One region of the Gordonia sp. BP-119 genome, then DNA from elsewhere that is predicted to be linked to it. Evidence: riboswitches for the same ligand, from Rfam matches in the RefSeq annotation. Region 1 holds a riboswitch; the other holds the start of a gene.

Region 1 (7,603 bases):
TCGTGGTCGACGGCGACCGGGATGCGGTCGAGGACGTCGAGGGTGGCCTGCACGTGCGCGGTGCCGACTGTTCCTTGTGCGAAAGCTTCGGCGAGGCAGGGGTATTCGGGTGGGAGGACCTCGCCGCCGAGGCTGGTGCGGTGGGCGGTGGCGTCCATCTGCTTACGGCGGCGCATCGGGTTCGAGACTCGTAGCCGGTGTGTCATGAACTGCATGAGGGTTCGGCAGCCGGCCTTGCGGGGTAGGTCGCGGGCCTCGACCTGATCGATCTGCCGGTCACCGGCAACGGTCAGACGCGCGATGGCGCGTTCGGTCTCCGCGGCGACGTCGATCAGTTCTTCGTCGGTGCACGAGGACAAGTCGACGGTCTGTAGTTCGTCGAGGTTCGCGTGGAGTTCGGCGACGAGTTCGGCCGCGCGGGACACGGGCGCGCCGTGGTCGGCGAGTGGTGTGGTGCTGGGCATGACGGTCACCTCCCCCGAAGAACCGTTGCTGCGAATGTACGTTCGAGTGTACACCCGCGTGGCCGGATGGCAATCCCAAAAAGCCATGTTGTGCAACGGTATTCGTCGGCTCGAACTTGTCGGTGCCTCATGGTAGGGGTGCGAACGCAGTCAGGTGTTGCGAACTTCGACGGTGGGTGCACTGGATTCCCATGGGCGGCGGCGCGACAATCGCCGCGGCCCCACGTGTTCAACGGGGCGTCCCGCGACTCACTCCAGCCAGTTGTTGCCCCCGAGGTCCAATTGCGCGACATCCAGGGAAGGGGTGATACCGGATTCCGGTGCGAGGCCGTGGTTCTCGAGAACGCCGCGCATGATCTCGGCGGCGTCGATGTTGAGTGGGCTCGACACCCACATCGCGTACGGCAGGTTCACGAAGCGGTTCTCGCGCACGGCCTTCAGGTTCCGGCTCGCCGGATTAGAACGCAGGGCGGCGATCTTCTCGTCGACCGACTGGCCGGGATAGTCGACGAACACGATGACGTCGGGGTCCGCGGTGGTGAGGCGTTCCCAGCTCACGGCGGTCCAGGTGTCCTCGATGTCCTCGGTCGCGTTGCGCGCGCCCGCGGCGTCGATGATGCCCTGCGGGCCGCCGAAGGATCCGGAGGAGAAGATGGTGTCCGAGACGCTGTCGAAGACGAAGACCGTCGGTTTCGCGGCGGGTTGTGGTGCGGCGCGCAGCTTCTCGAGGCGGTCGGCCACCTCGTCGGCCGCGGCGGCGCCCTGCTCGGGATTGCCGGTGAGGGTGCCGATGTTGCGCAGATCGGTGTCGAGCGCGACCCACGGGTCCATGGTGCCGCGCTGCGCCTCGCCCTCGGTCTGCCGGCACGCCTCGGACAACTGGTACACGTCGATGCCGTGTCCGGCGAGAATCTCGGGTGTGATCCCGCGCGACTCGCTCATGCCGTAGTTGTATCCGGCATACAGCACTTGGGGTTTCGCCGCGACGATGTTCTCGAGGGTGGGACGTTCGGTCGCGACCTCGTTCAGCGTGTCGACCTGGGGTCCGTACTCCAGCCGCAGGACGTCCTTGTCCCGGGCGAGCGCGCTGACCGCCACCATGTTGTCACGGGCACCCGCGGCGAGTGCGATCGCGATCATGCCGCCGTCGTTGACGAACAACCGGTCGAGGGGTTGCGGGTAAGCGACGTCGGCTCCGCAATTCGATACGGTGACAGTGCTTTCCGACGCCACAGTGCTGTCGGCACCGCAGGCGGTGGCAGTTCCCAGCGTCAGAGCCGCCGCCACGATGGCGACGGTCGGGTGGACTCGGGACGTACGTATGGTCAAAGGATGTCCTCTCACGGGATGTCTTTCGTCAGAGTGCTGGGGGCGGGTGTGGTGGTGGGAGTGTTCAGGAGCAGATGGGGCAGGCCCGTCGATGGATGGTCGACGACGGTGCCGGACACCTCGAAGACGTCGGCCAGCAGAGCCGGCGTCAGCACCTCGACCGGTGGCCCGTGCACGATGACACCGCCGTCGGAAACCACTGCGACGGAGTCGAAGTGACGCAACACGAGGTCGAGGTCGTGCATCGCCGCGACCACGGTGGCGTCGAGCTCGTCGAGAACCTCCATCAGGCGTAGTCGCCAGGCGGCGTCCAGGTGATTGGTGGGTTCGTCGAGCACCAGGATCGGGGTCTGCTGAGCGAGCGCGCGGGCGAGGACGACGCGGTGCCGTTCGCCGCCGGACAGCTGGGTGCACGAGCGGGTGCCCCAGCCGTCGAGCCCGACCTGGATCAACGCGCGATCGACCACCGTCTTGTCGTCGGAACTCCCGGTGGACCAGGCCGACCGGTACGGGGTCCGGCCGAGGCCGACCGCCTCGGCGACCGTCAGCTCAGCGGAGGGCTGTTCCTCCTGGCCGACCACCGCCATCGACATGGCGCGGCGTCGGGAGGGGATGTGGTGGAGGTCGTCTCCGTTCACCTCGACGGTGCCGGCGACTGGTCGTTCGAGACCGCACAGCGTGCGCAGCAGGGTGGTCTTGCCGGAACCGTTGGGCCCGACGATGGCCAGTCGGGTGCCGGCGGGGACCGCGAGATCGACATCCCGCAGTACGACGCGGCCACCGCGACGGCACGCAAGCGCGTTCGCGCGCAACGACATCGACGATGCGCGGGCGGGGTCGATCACGAGCCTCCCCCGAACACGTACTGGCGTCGTCCCATGAGGAACAGGAAGATCGGCGCCCCGATCAGGCCGGTCACGATGCCCAGCGGCATCTCGCGCGGTGCGGCCGCCACCCGTGAGATGACGTCGACCCACACCAGGAAGAGCGCACCGCCGCAGACCGCCACCGGCAACATCGCGCGGTGGGTGGCGCCGACCAGGAGTCGCGCCGCGTGCGGGACGATGAGACCGACGAAGCCGATGCCGCCCGCCACCGCGACGAGCACGCCGACCAGGAGACCCTGGACACCGAACAGCGCGTTGCGCATCGCCCGTACCGGCACGCCCAGCGACGTCGCGGTGTCGGTGCCGGCCGCGTAGGCATCGAGCCAGGAGTGGATGGCGAGCATGGCCACGACGGTGACCAGCACGACCGCCCCGGCGATCTGCACTTTCGCCCAGGTGGCGCCCGCGACGCTGCCGAGCATCCAGAACATCACGTTGTCGGCGGCGTGCGGGTCGGCGGCGGTGAACACGAGCAGCGACGACAACGCCATGAACGCCGACGACAACACCACCCCGGACAGGATGAGTCGCAGCGCGGTCAGCCCGCCCTGGGCGCGGGCCACCAGGTACACCGTGACGGTGGCGGCCAGCGCGCCGAGCAGCGCCCCGCCGGACAGCGCCCAGACGCCCAGTCCCGCGAGCACGCCGAGGGTCATCACCGCGGTGGCCCCGACCGCCGCGCCGGCGGACACACCCAGCAGGTACGGCTCGGCCAGTGGGTTGCGGACCAGGGCCTGCATGAGTGCGCCGGCCAGCGCCAGCCCGGCTCCGACCAGCGCGGCCAGCACGGACCGGGGCAACCGGAGATCCCAGATGATGACGGCGTGCGCGGAGTCGAGCTCAGCCCCGGTCATCCGGCCGACGACGGTGTGCCACACGTCGCCGACGGGGATGGTCTCCGCGCCGAAAGCGGTGGCCAGGGCGATGCTGAGGAGGGTGAGGACGAACAATACTGCGGCTAGCGGCGTCGACGGGAGTCGCCGGACCGACGGGGCGGTCGCGCTCTCGGTCGTGCCGTCGGTACGACGGGACACGGGTGGTACTGCCTATCGGTCTGGGTATCTGTGCGCGAGATACACGATGGACTCGAGCGAGAACGGCCGGTAATCGGACTCGGGATCGTGGCGCCGGCGCCTTCCCGGGTCGCCCCGGTGTCCGCGCCGAATCCGTCTCCCATACCGTTGCGCGCCAGTCCCGGATTCACACCGGGTTCCCTGACACCCACGTGTGCGGGTGTGACCGTTCTCGGCGCTCACGCTATCAACATCGACCGCCGACCGAACGCGCGGTCGGCCGGCGCAGCCCGGACAGCCGGCACGCGAGCACCTACGCTGGGTGCCGACGATCGATGAACCCGACGCGGAAACGGTGAACCGATGGACGTACGAGACACGAAACTGGCCATCATCGGGGCGGGTGCGGTGGGCACCGCGATCGCCTACTCATCCCTCATCCGAGGTGTCGCACGGACCATCGCCCTCCTCGACATCAACGCCGCCAAGGTGACCGCCGAGGTGCTCGACATGTCCCACGGCCTCGAGTTCGTGCCCCGCGCGGACATCATCGGATCCGACGACGTGTCGGTGTGCGCGGACGCTGACGTCGTCGTGTTCACCGCCGGCGCGAAGCAGAAGCCAGGGCAGTCGCGCCTCGAATTGGCCGAGGCCACAATCGGTCTCACACGAGCCATCCTCCCCGGGGTGCTGGCGGTGGCCCCGACCGCGATCTATGTGATGGTCACCAATCCCGTCGACATCGTCACCTACGCCGCCCAGGAGATCAGCGGGCTGTCACCGCACCAGGTCTTCGGGTCGGGCACGGTGCTGGACTCGTCCCGGCTGCGATTCCTGATCGCGCAACACTGCGGGGTCGCGGTACAGAGCGTGCACTCCTACATCGTCGGCGAACACGGCGACAGCGAGATCCCGCTGTGGAGTTCGGCGTCGATCGGGGGCGTGCCGCTCACCTCGTGGACGCCGCTACCCGGCCGTCCGGCGATGGACGTCGTTGCGCGCGAACGTATTCACCACGAGGTCGTGCACGCCGCGTACACCATCATCGAGGGCAAGGGGGCGACGAACTACGCGATCGGTCTGGCCTCGACGCGCATCGTCGAAGCGATCCTGAACAACGAACACCGGGTGCTGCCGGTGTCGACGCGGGCCGACGGTATCGAGGGGCTCGACGGCGTGTGCCTCTCGTTGCCGACCGTCGTCGACCGCGGTGGTGCCCAGACCCGGCTCGATGTCCCGCTGTCGGACTCCGAGCGGGCGGGTCTGCTGGCATCGGCGGAAACGCTGCGCGGGATGCAGGCGCGGTTCGGGTTCTGACGTCACACGGGGACGGTCCCGCGCAAGAACTCGAGCTGATCGGCGACCACCCGCTCGAAGTCGTCGCCGACGTAGATGTCGAAATGTTGTGCCGGATAACGAATCACTCGCGCTGCCGGGGCGCGGCGGGCGTACCGGGCAGTCGGTCCGGCCGGCGCCACGGTGTCCTTGTCGCAGATGCACACGAGCGTGGGACAGGTGAGCTTTCGCAATGCCCGACCAGGCGTGTGCAGCGGGATGGCGAGACCGACCCGCGCGGCGACCTCGTTGATGAACTCCAGGTCGTCGGGCACCAGCGGTAGGTATCCCGACACCGCGTCGGGTGCCGTCATCAGGGCGGCCGAGCCGGGCGCACCGGCGAGGCCGACGGTGACCGGCGGACGGCCCAGTGCCGAACCTGCCAGATCCGCGAGCGCGCGCACGGTCACCTTTGCCCCGGACGCCACGCCCAGCGCGGCGGTGGATGCGACGCCGCTGGTGAAGGGGCACTGGGAGATCACTGCGGCCACCCGGCCGTCGCGTTCGCCCGCGACGAGGACGTGTCCGCCGCCGAAGGAGGTGCCCCACAGCACTATCCGTGAGGTGTCGACACCGCTGAGTGTTCGGGCGAAGGCGATTGCCGCGGCCCAGTCGTCGAGTTGGCGGCGAATGGACAGCAGCTGTCGCGGTTCGCCGTCGCTGTCACCGAAGTGGCGGTAGTCGAACACCAGGCACGAGTATCCCGCGGCGGAGAAGCGCTCGGCGAACGCGTCCAGGCGCATCCGCCGGACCGCACCGAGCCCGTGCGCCATCACGATGACCGGCGCCGGAGTGGTTCCCTCGGGCCGGTACGACCAGGCCCGGCATGTCGTCCCGGACGAATCGAACTCGACGTCGTTCCTGATCATCGTTTCCCCGCTGTCGGTGGTTTCCTGGCCGGACTGTACCAATACGCGTTGTCGAATGGCAGGCTTGCCGGAGGCTGTGGAAAGCGAGATGGAACCCGACGTCGACGCTGCTAGCGTCTGCCGTCGTGAAGAGATTGATAGCGGGGGCGTTGATCGCCGGAGCGGCAGTATTCGGATTGACTGTGGGCGCGGGTGATTCCGACGCCAAGATCAAGCCGGGCAACTACAAACAGCAGCAACTCATCTACGGATTCGTTCCGATGCCGGAGTCGAATGCGCGGGTCATCGGCAACGGCATGTACACCGACTACTACGGGATCGGGCCGTGGAATCTGCAGCGTCAGCAGATCCAGCAGACTCCACACGGCGGCGTCGTGGCGCACACTGCGGACCCGGTGATGCAGTGGTTCGCGCGTACGGAGTTTCGGCGCACCAAGAACGGATATGTCGGCACAATGTACAGCTGGGGCGTCCCGCTCGGCAGTGCGCTGCTGAAGGAACAGCCGCGTCGCTGACCCCGCGCCTTCCGATGCCGGGTCCGGCCGATGGCGTGTCCGTCGGCCGGACCAATCTTCGCGTCGCATGCGCTTTTCGCCGGCCGGAACCCGTAGTGTCACTTCGTCACAATTGAGGTGTCGGGGGACACTACGAAGAAGGTCAAGCACGATGCGTTGCTCGCGAAAGATGGTTCCCGGATTTCTGGCCGCGGCGTCGATGACGGTAGCTCCGCTGATGGTGGCGGCACCCGCCGCGGCGGCAACCGACTACGCCAATTGCACCGAACTGCGCGGCGACTACCCGCACGGTGTCGGCAAGACCGGCGCCGTCGACTCGACGTCGGGTACGCCGGTCACGACGTTCACCGTCGACGACGAACTGTACGAGGCGAACTCCGAGAGCGACCGCGACGGGGACGGCATCGCCTGCGAGAAGCACTGAGCGTGCGTCACACTGGGTGACGTGTTCACCCAGGTCGAGGACGAGAACCGCCGGTTGCTCCGTGCGCGCGACGCCATCGACCTCTCCTACGCCGACGACCTCGACATCGCAACGCTCGCCCGCATCGCGCTGATGTCGCCGTCGCACTTCATCCGCCGGTTCCGGGCCGTGTTCGGGGAGACGCCGCACCGCTACCTGCAGCGTCGGCGCATCGAGCGAGCCTGTGCCCTCCTTCGGACCACCGACGTCCCGGTGCTCGACGTCGCGTTGCTGGTCGGCTACGACAGTCCTGGCACGTTCGGCCGGACGTTCAGCCGAATCGTCTGCTGTAGTCCCACGGCCTACCGGCAGCGTGTCGCTCCGATTCCCGTTCCCGGTTGCTTCGTGCGCCGGTGGACCAGGCCGAGCGATGCTGCCACCGGGGTCCCGCGAGCGGCCGAAGTGAGCGATTTCGGAGAAGCGCCGACCGGGCCGCCGGTCGTATCGTCGGGCGCATGATCAACGGCATCGGTATCCATTCCGTCTACGTCCTCGATCAGGACGTCGCACTCGACTTCTACGTCGGCACACTCGGTTTCACGGTCGACACCGACGTCGACATGGGTTTCATGCGGTGGTTGACGATCGCGCCGCCCGGTCAACCCGACCGGCTCATCCTGCTCGAGAAGCCCGGGCCGCCCGCGCTTTCCGACGAGACCGCCGCGAAGATCCGCGACCTCGTGACGCAGGGGGCGATGCCGGTGACGATCCTGTCGACCGACGATTGT
Region 2 (7,603 bases), on a different contig from region 1:
GCCCCGCCGAGGCCGTCGACGTAGTAGCCGCGACGAACATGTCCGTTGTCCTCGAACACGGTGAGCGCCTTGTAGACCCGCGCGAAGCCGCCGGTCACCTCCTCCGAGACCACGCTCCCGCGCGTGATCACGCCGTATCGGGTCAGCAACTGATCGCAGAGGCCCTGCGTGGCGATGGTCGGCTCGGTGGACGGGTGGTCGAGGGCGAACCAGCGGCCACTCGCCGTCGGCGACACCGGGGGAGCGACGGAGTGTTCGGTGAGGTACCGGGCCGACAGGCCGGCCCGGAGCCGGGGTGCGCGCCCGCGTGCCCGATGCGCGGGCGCCGAGCGCGGTGCGGACGGGCTGCGCCGCGGTTGCAGCAGGGCGCGGACGGGCGCGAAGCTGTCGTTGCTGACCCGGCCCGCCCACACGAGGTCCCACAGGGCACTCTCGATGTCGGCGGCCGGCGTGGTGGTGCCGGTGCTGATGTCGGCGGCGATCTGTGGGAACCGCAGGGCACCACCGGGTTCGAGTGCGGCGGTGACCCCGTCGTGGACCGGGGTGGTGTCGATCTCGTCGGCGTCGGGCAGCGTCAGGACGGCGACGTCCGCGGGATGCAGCGCCACCCAGCCGTCGGAGTTCCCGATGCGGCCGTGTCCGGACCAGATGACCTCACCGGCGCTGAGCAGTTCGTCGAGCATCGGCGCTGCGTAATCGGACACCCGGGCCGGCAGTACGAGGGACTCCCACGCGGACGCCGGCAGCGGGAACCCGGCCAGCTGGTCGATGACCGTCGCCACCCCGTCGACACCCCGGAGCTGGGTGCCCGACGACGCGTGCTGCCAGTCGAGGAGGAACCGGGTGAGGACGTCGGTACCGACGGGAGCCACCTCGGCGCGGCTCGCCGCCAGGGAACCGCGTCGGATCTGACCCAGCACGTCGGCGTGACACCATTGCCCGTCCCGGGGGCCGATACCGGCGTCGGGCAGGAAGTCACCCTCGACGACGCGTCGCTCCGATGCGAGACGGTTGAGGGTGTCGCGCACGACCCCGGTCGCGATACCCAGAGCAGCGGAGGCCTCGGGCACGGTGAACGGGCCATGGGTGCGGGCGTACCGGCCGATGAGGTCTCCGACTGGGTCGGGCACCTCCTCGAGATAGGCCGCCGGGATGCCGAGAGGTGCGGGCACCCCGAGAGCGTCACGGAGGCGGGCGGTGTCGTCGATGGCCGCCCACAGCGCACGTGCGTTGTGGTTGACCGAGATGATCTGCCCGACCCGGTGCAGCTCGGTGAGCAGGTCGGCGGCCGGCTCGTCGCCGCGATACCGGGCCGCGACCTCCTCGGTGGTGAGCGGGCCCAGCCATCGCAGCAGGTCGACGATGTCCTCGGCGTCGCGCGCCTGACGCTCGGGGGACAGGCGTTGGAGCCGGGCGATCACGTCGGCGATGACCGCCGGATCGAGGAGCTCGCGCAGGTCGACGCGCCCGAGCAACTGGGCCAGCAGGCTGGTGTCGAGGGAGAGGGCGGCCGCGCGGCGCTCGGCGAGCGGCGCGTCGTCGGCGTACATGAACGCACCCACGTACCCGAACAGCAGCGACGCGGCGAAGGGAGAGGGGCTTTGGGTCTCGGTCTCCACCACCCGGATCCGGCGCGTGCGGATGCGGTTCAGCAGATCGAGCAGGGCGGGGAGGTCGTAGACGTCCTGCAGGCATTCGCGGACGGCTTCGAGCACGATCGGGAAGTCGGGGAATTTGGATGCGACAGAGAGCAGTTGGGCGCTGCGCTGGCGCTGTTGCCACAGCGGGGCGCGCCGGCCCGGATCCCGGCGCGGCAGGAGCAGGGCGCGGGCGGCGCATTCGCGGAAACGGGACGCGAACATCGACGAGTCGGCCAGACCGTCGGTCACGAGTTGCTCGACCTCGTCGGGGTCGAGGAGGAACACATCGGCTCCGGGAGGGGCGTCGTCGGTGTCGGGCATCCGCAGGATGATGCCGTCGTCGGAGGCGGTGGTGGCGCCCTCGATGCCGAGGGTCTCCAGCAGGCGCTGCGAGATGGCACTGGCCCAGGGGGCGTGTACACGTAAGCCGTAGGGGGAGTGCAGGATCACCCGCCAGTCGCCGAGTTCGTCGCGGAACCTCTCGACGACCAGCGTGCGATCGGTGGGCAGGTGTCCGGTCGCCTCGCGCTGCTCGGCGATGAGTGTCGCGAGGTTGCTGCGGGCGTTCTCGGTGAGCCCGAGCCGGTCTGCCTGGTCGTCGAGCTTCCCGGGATCGGCGACCGACTGGGTGAAGGCACCGATCGCGGCGCCCAGTTCGGCGGGGCGTCCGATCGCGTCACCGATCCAGAACGGCAACCGGCCCGGTTGACCGAACGCGGGGGAGACGAGTACGCGGTCGTGGGTGATGTCCTCGATCCGCCAACTGGTGGCGCCCAGCGCGAACACATCGCCGACTCGGGACTCATAGACCATCTCCTCGTCGAGTTCGCCTACGCGAGTGGCCTTCTCGCCGACCATGAACACGCCGAAGAGTCCGCGGTCGGGTATGGAACCGCCCGAGGTGACGGCGAGCCGCTGGGCGCCGCGCCGGCCGGTGATGACTCCGGCGTCGCGGTCCCAGTTCACCCGGGGGCGCAGTTCGGCGAACTCGTCGGACGGGAAGCGGCCCGCGATCAGGTCGAGGGTCGCGTCGAAGACGCCCCGGCCCAGTTCGCGGTAGGGCGCCGCGCGCCGGACGACCTCGTACCAGTGATCGACCTCGAGGTCGTCGACCGCGGCCGCCGCGATGGTCTGCTGGGCGAGGATGTCGAGCGGATTCTGCGGGACCTTGATCTCCTCGATCGCGCCGTCGAGCATCCGGCCCACCGTCACCGTGCAGTGCAGCAGATCGGTGCGGTGCTTGGGGTAGAGGATGCCCTGGCTGATCTCGCCGACCTGGTGCCCGGCGCGGCCGATCCGCTGCAGTCCACTCGCCACCGACGGCGGGGACTCCACCTGGATGACGAGATCGACCGCACCCATGTCGATGCCGAGTTCGAGTGAGCTGGTGGCCACCACACACGAGAGGCGGCCGGCCTTCAGGTCGTCCTCGATCTGGGCGCGCTGCTCCTTGCTGACCGAGCCGTGATGGGCGCGGGCGAGAACCGGCTCGGCGCCGGAGCTCGCGCCGCTGCCCATCACGAACGCCGGGGCGCCGCCCGCGACCGACGGATTGCCGGTCGGTTCGGCAGGCTCGCCGTGGCGCTCGGCGTGGATCTCGTTGAGCCGAGCGGTGAGCTTCTCGGCGAGGCGTCGGGAGTTGGCGAAGACGATCGTGGCGCGGTTCGCCTCGATCTGGTCGACGATCGAGGCCTCGACGTACGGCCACAACGAGCCGGCAGTCGGCGAGAACGCGTCGTCCAGCGCCGCGGGGTCGGCATCGGACACCGGCGGCGGGATGTTGGCCATGTCCTCGACGGGGACGTCGACGCGCAGGTCGAATGTCTTGTCGGCCTTCGGTTTGACCACCTGGCACGGCGCGGCGCCGGACAGGAACCCCGCGACCACCTCGGGCGGGCGGACCGTCGCCGAGAGGCCGATCCGCTGGGCGGGTTTGTCCAGCAGTTCGTCGAGGCGCTCGAGGGTCAGCGCGAGATGGGTACCTCGTTTGGTCGCGGCGACCGCGTGGACCTCGTCGACGATGATCGCCTCCACGCCGGTGAGACTCTCCCGCGCGGCCGAGGTGAGCATCAGGTACAGCGACTCGGGGGTGGTGATGAGGATGTCGGGTGGGGTTTTGACCAGCGCACGCCGATCGGCGGCGGAGGTGTCGCCCGACCGCACGCCCACGGTGATGTTGGGCTCCGGAAGGTTCAGCTCCTGGGCCGCCCGGGTGATGCCGGTCAGCGGTGCGCGCAGGTTGCGCTCGACGTCGACTGCCAGCGCCTTCAACGGCGAGATGTAGACGACCTTGGTGCCCGCGGGACGATTGCCGGCGTCGGCGGCGAGCCGATCGAGAGCCCAGAGGAACGCGGCCAGGGTCTTCCCGGACCCGGTCGGTGCGATGACCAAGGTGTTCGCGCCGTCGGCGATGGAGGTCCAGGCGCCCTTCTGCGCAGCGGTGGGCGCGGTGAACGCACCCGAGAACCACCGCCGGGTGGGGGCGGTGAAGCGGTCGAGCACCGAGGGGCGGGGCATCTCTCCACTATGTCGCACTCGTACGACAGAACGCGGTATACAGTCTCCTCACGCCTGTACGGGGAATCCGGTGAGAGTCCGGAACGGTCGCGCCACTGTGAACGCAGCCCAGATCGACACGGTCGACGTGACGGGGCATGCGTGAGTCAGGATGCCGTGCCGGCGTGCACCACCCGTGAACTCTCCGACGCGAGATCGGCGAAAGGACCCACCATGACAGCTCCCCGTACCGAGGCGGCATCACCGGTCGCCCCGGCCCGTGCCCTGCCCGTACCGAACATCTCCGTCGCGAGCGCGGCGCTCTGGCTCAGCCTGACCGTGCTGCTCGCCGGGCTGGCGTACTACTTCCTCGGTTACGACCAGGGGGTCGTGTCGGTCTTCGGCTCCGACACCCACGTGCACGAGTTCGTGCACGACGCCCGCCATTTCCTCGGCTTCCCCTGCCACTGAGTCGACATGGAGAAGAAGTTCATCGGCGCCGGCCTGCTCGCAGGTCTGATCGCCGGCATCGTCTCGTTCGTGTTCGCGCGGTTCTACCTCGAACCCGTCGTGGGCAAGGCCATCGACTACGAGAGCGCCCGCTCGGCGGCCGAGGAGGCCCTGGCCCATGCCGCCGAACCGGGTGGTCACACCCATGGTGAGGGCGGAGAGTTGTTCACCCGCGCGATGCAGGAGAACCTCGGCGCGGGGATCGGCAACGTCGTGTTCGCGGTGTGCATGGGCGCGTTCTTCGCGGTGGCGTTCACGGTCTTGTGGAGCCACGTCGGCAGCCGTCATCCGGCCACGGATCCCCGTGCGGTCGCGGGCGTGCTCGGCGGCATCGGTTTCGTCGCCGTCTTCGCCGTCCCGTTCTTCGCCTACCCGGCGAACCCACCCGCCGTCGGCGACGACGACACCATCGGCGAACGAACCGGTGCCTTCCTCACCATCACCGTGTCGTCGGTGATCCTCGCCATCGCGGCGGTGGTCCTGGCGTCGTGGTTGCGCCCGCGCATCGGTGGGTTGGTCTCGGCGGTCGCGGCCACGGTCGCCTATCTGGCCGGCATCGCGATCGTGCTCGCCTTCCTGCCGTCGTTCAGCGAGGTCCCCGGCCCGGTCCGCGACGACGCCGGACAGATCGTGTTCCCGGGCTTTCCCGGTGACGTGATCGGGGATTTCCGGGTGTATGCGATCGCCAACCAGGTCATTCTGTGGACGGTTCTCACCGTCTCGTTCGCTCTGATCGTGGGGGCGATGGCCCGGTCGCAGGCGACTGACCGCGCTCGCGCGGTCTCCGTGCCGAACTGAGGCGATCACTGCCCGGAATGCAGATCATCACCGCCGGTCGCACCGGCCCCAACCGGTCGGTGCGGTTCGGCGGTGACCCGGTTCTCGATCAGCGTGGTCGACGCGACGTGCTCGCTCTGAGCGCGTCGCTCACCCGCCCGATCGACATCTGCGGCCCGGAGGCGGCGACCCGCGCCACCGCCGAGATACTCGGCGCGACAGGCGGCCTCATCGTCGACGACGCGCTGCGGACGCTCGATGTCGGTGCGTGGTCGGGCCTGTCCCCGGAGGAGATCGACCCCGTCGACCTCGGCGGGTGGTTCACCGACCCGGAGGCCCGCCCGCACGGGGGTGAGAGTGTCGCGCAGTTCGTCGACCGAGTCCATGCCTGGCGTGCCGGGCAGGCCGAGCACGGCGATGGCTACGTGGTGGTCGCGATGCCGGTGGCGCAGGCCCTGCTGTGCGTCGATGCGGACGGGTTCTTCGCGCGGGAGGTGCGTCCGGCCACCCTCTACACCTGCACCGATGCTCGGTAGGAACAGATCTGCGACGACGTACCTAGACATCGGCAGTGACTCCTGACACAGTTGGGGACGACAAAACTGAAACGTGTTCGCCCCTGCGCGGACACCGGTCTGGGAGTGTGACGATGTTCGAGTGGTCCGAAGAAGATCTGATGGTTCGGGACGCCCTGCGGGCGTTCATCGACAAGGAGATCCGGCCACATCTCGACGAACTCGAATCCGGCACGCTGCCGCCCTACGACATCACTCGCAAACTGCTGTCGAGCTTCGGTGTCGACGCGATGGCCAAGGACGCTCTCGAGAAGGAACTCGAGGCCGAGGCCAACGGGGAGAAGAAGAAGCCCTCGGGCGACGGCGGCGGTATGGGCGGCTCGATGTTCATGATGGTCAACATCGAACTGGCGGGGGTCTGTCTCGGTCTCGTCGCATCCCTGGGCGTGAGCATGGGCCTGACCGCCTCGACCATCCGCGGCAAGGGCACGCTCGCCCAGAAGAAGCGGTGGCTGCCCGAACTGGTCACGATGGAGAAGGTCGGCGCCTGGGCGATCACCGAACCCGACTCCGGATCGGACGCGCTGGGCGGTATGAAGACAACGGTCCGTCGCGATGGTGACGACTACATCCTCAACGGGCAGAAGACCTTCATCACCAATGGCCCCTACGCCGACACCATCGTCGTGTTCGCCAAGCTCGACGACGGCAGCGGCACCCCGATGCGGGACCGTAAGGTCCTGTCGTTCGTCCTCGACAAGGGGATGCCGGGACTGACCCAGGGCAAGCCGTTCAAGAAGATGGGCATGATGAGTTCGCCGACGGGCGAGCTGTTCTTCGACAACGTGCGCGTCGGCAAGGACCGCCTGCTCGGCGAGACCGAGGACACCGGTTCGGACGCGCGCGGATCCGAAGGCGCCAAGGCCGGTTTCACCGCGGAGCGGGTCGGGATCGCGGCCCTGTCGCTGGGCATCATCAACGAGGCGCAACATCTTTCGATCGACTACGCGAAGAACCGCAAGCTGTGGGGCCAGGAGATCGCACAGTTCCAGCTCATCCAGCTCAAGCTGGCCGAGATGGAGGTCGCGCGCATCAACGTCCAGAACATGCTCTTCAGTGCCCTCGAGCGGGGCAAGGCGGGCAAGCCGCTGAGCTTGTCCGAGGCGTCGGCGATGAAGCTCTACTCGTCGAAGGCGGCCACCGACGTCGCGATGGAGGCGGTGCAGTTGTTCGGCGGCAACGGTTACATGGCCGAGTATCGCGTGGAGCAGCTTGCGCGCGACGCCAAGTCGCTGATGATCTACGCCGGCAGCAACGAGATCCAGGTGACCCACGTCGCCAAGGGGCTGCTGCGGGGCTGACGAACAGGCCCGGTCGTGTCGGACCATGCCGACACGATCGGGCCGGGTTCAGGCGACCTCGCCGGCCCGGACCTCGACCGTCTGCGGCGTGGTGCCGGGCGTCGGCGACACGAGCGTCAGGTGGTCCGGCTGTGCCAGGAAGTCCTCTATGTCGCGTCGAGCCGCCTTCTCGATCAGCAACGGCACGAAGATCCTGACCTTGCAGTCGGCGAATCGTCCGTAGACGGCGTGCACACGTGCGTCGATGTCGTCGACAGCCATAACCGGAAACCGTGCGATCAGGCGACGAATCACCTGTTCGACT

What was found. Region 1 has a riboswitch for cobalamin ahead of JW364_RS08885 (iron ABC transporter permease). Riboswitches for the same ligand answer to the same signal wherever they lie in the genome.
Region 2: it holds a riboswitch for cobalamin, as region 1 does, so the genes downstream of both, JW364_RS01705 (CbtB-domain containing protein) here and JW364_RS08885 (iron ABC transporter permease) in region 1, are expected to answer to the same signal.

The regions. Positions count from the first base shown of each region.
Region 1 covers NZ_JAFFZF010000011.1:23,406-31,008, reverse strand. The annotation lists gene JW364_RS08900 (HNH endonuclease signature motif containing protein) at 1-464, opposite strand, end outside; gene JW364_RS08895 (ABC transporter substrate-binding protein) at 714-1,793, opposite strand; gene JW364_RS08890 (ABC transporter ATP-binding protein) at 1,805-2,611, opposite strand; gene JW364_RS08885 (iron ABC transporter permease) at 2,635-3,714, opposite strand; cobalamin riboswitch at 3,761-3,939, opposite strand; gene JW364_RS08880 (L-lactate dehydrogenase) at 4,057-5,010, shown strand; gene JW364_RS08875 (alpha/beta fold hydrolase) at 5,013-5,897, opposite strand; gene JW364_RS08870 (hypothetical protein) at 6,023-6,412, shown strand; gene JW364_RS08865 (excalibur calcium-binding domain-containing protein) at 6,564-6,836, shown strand; gene JW364_RS08860 (helix-turn-helix domain-containing protein) at 6,858-7,334, shown strand; gene JW364_RS08855 (VOC family protein) at 7,331-7,603, shown strand, end outside.
Region 2 covers NZ_JAFFZF010000002.1:81,105-88,707, reverse strand. The annotation lists gene JW364_RS01710 (ATP-dependent helicase) at 1-4,157, opposite strand, end outside; cobalamin riboswitch at 4,175-4,335, shown strand; gene JW364_RS01705 (CbtB-domain containing protein) at 4,371-4,607, shown strand; gene JW364_RS01700 (CbtA family protein) at 4,614-5,444, shown strand; gene JW364_RS01695 (histidine phosphatase family protein) at 5,462-5,959, shown strand; gene JW364_RS01690 (acyl-CoA dehydrogenase family protein) at 6,073-7,299, shown strand; gene JW364_RS01685 (three-helix bundle dimerization domain-containing protein) at 7,348-7,603, opposite strand, start outside.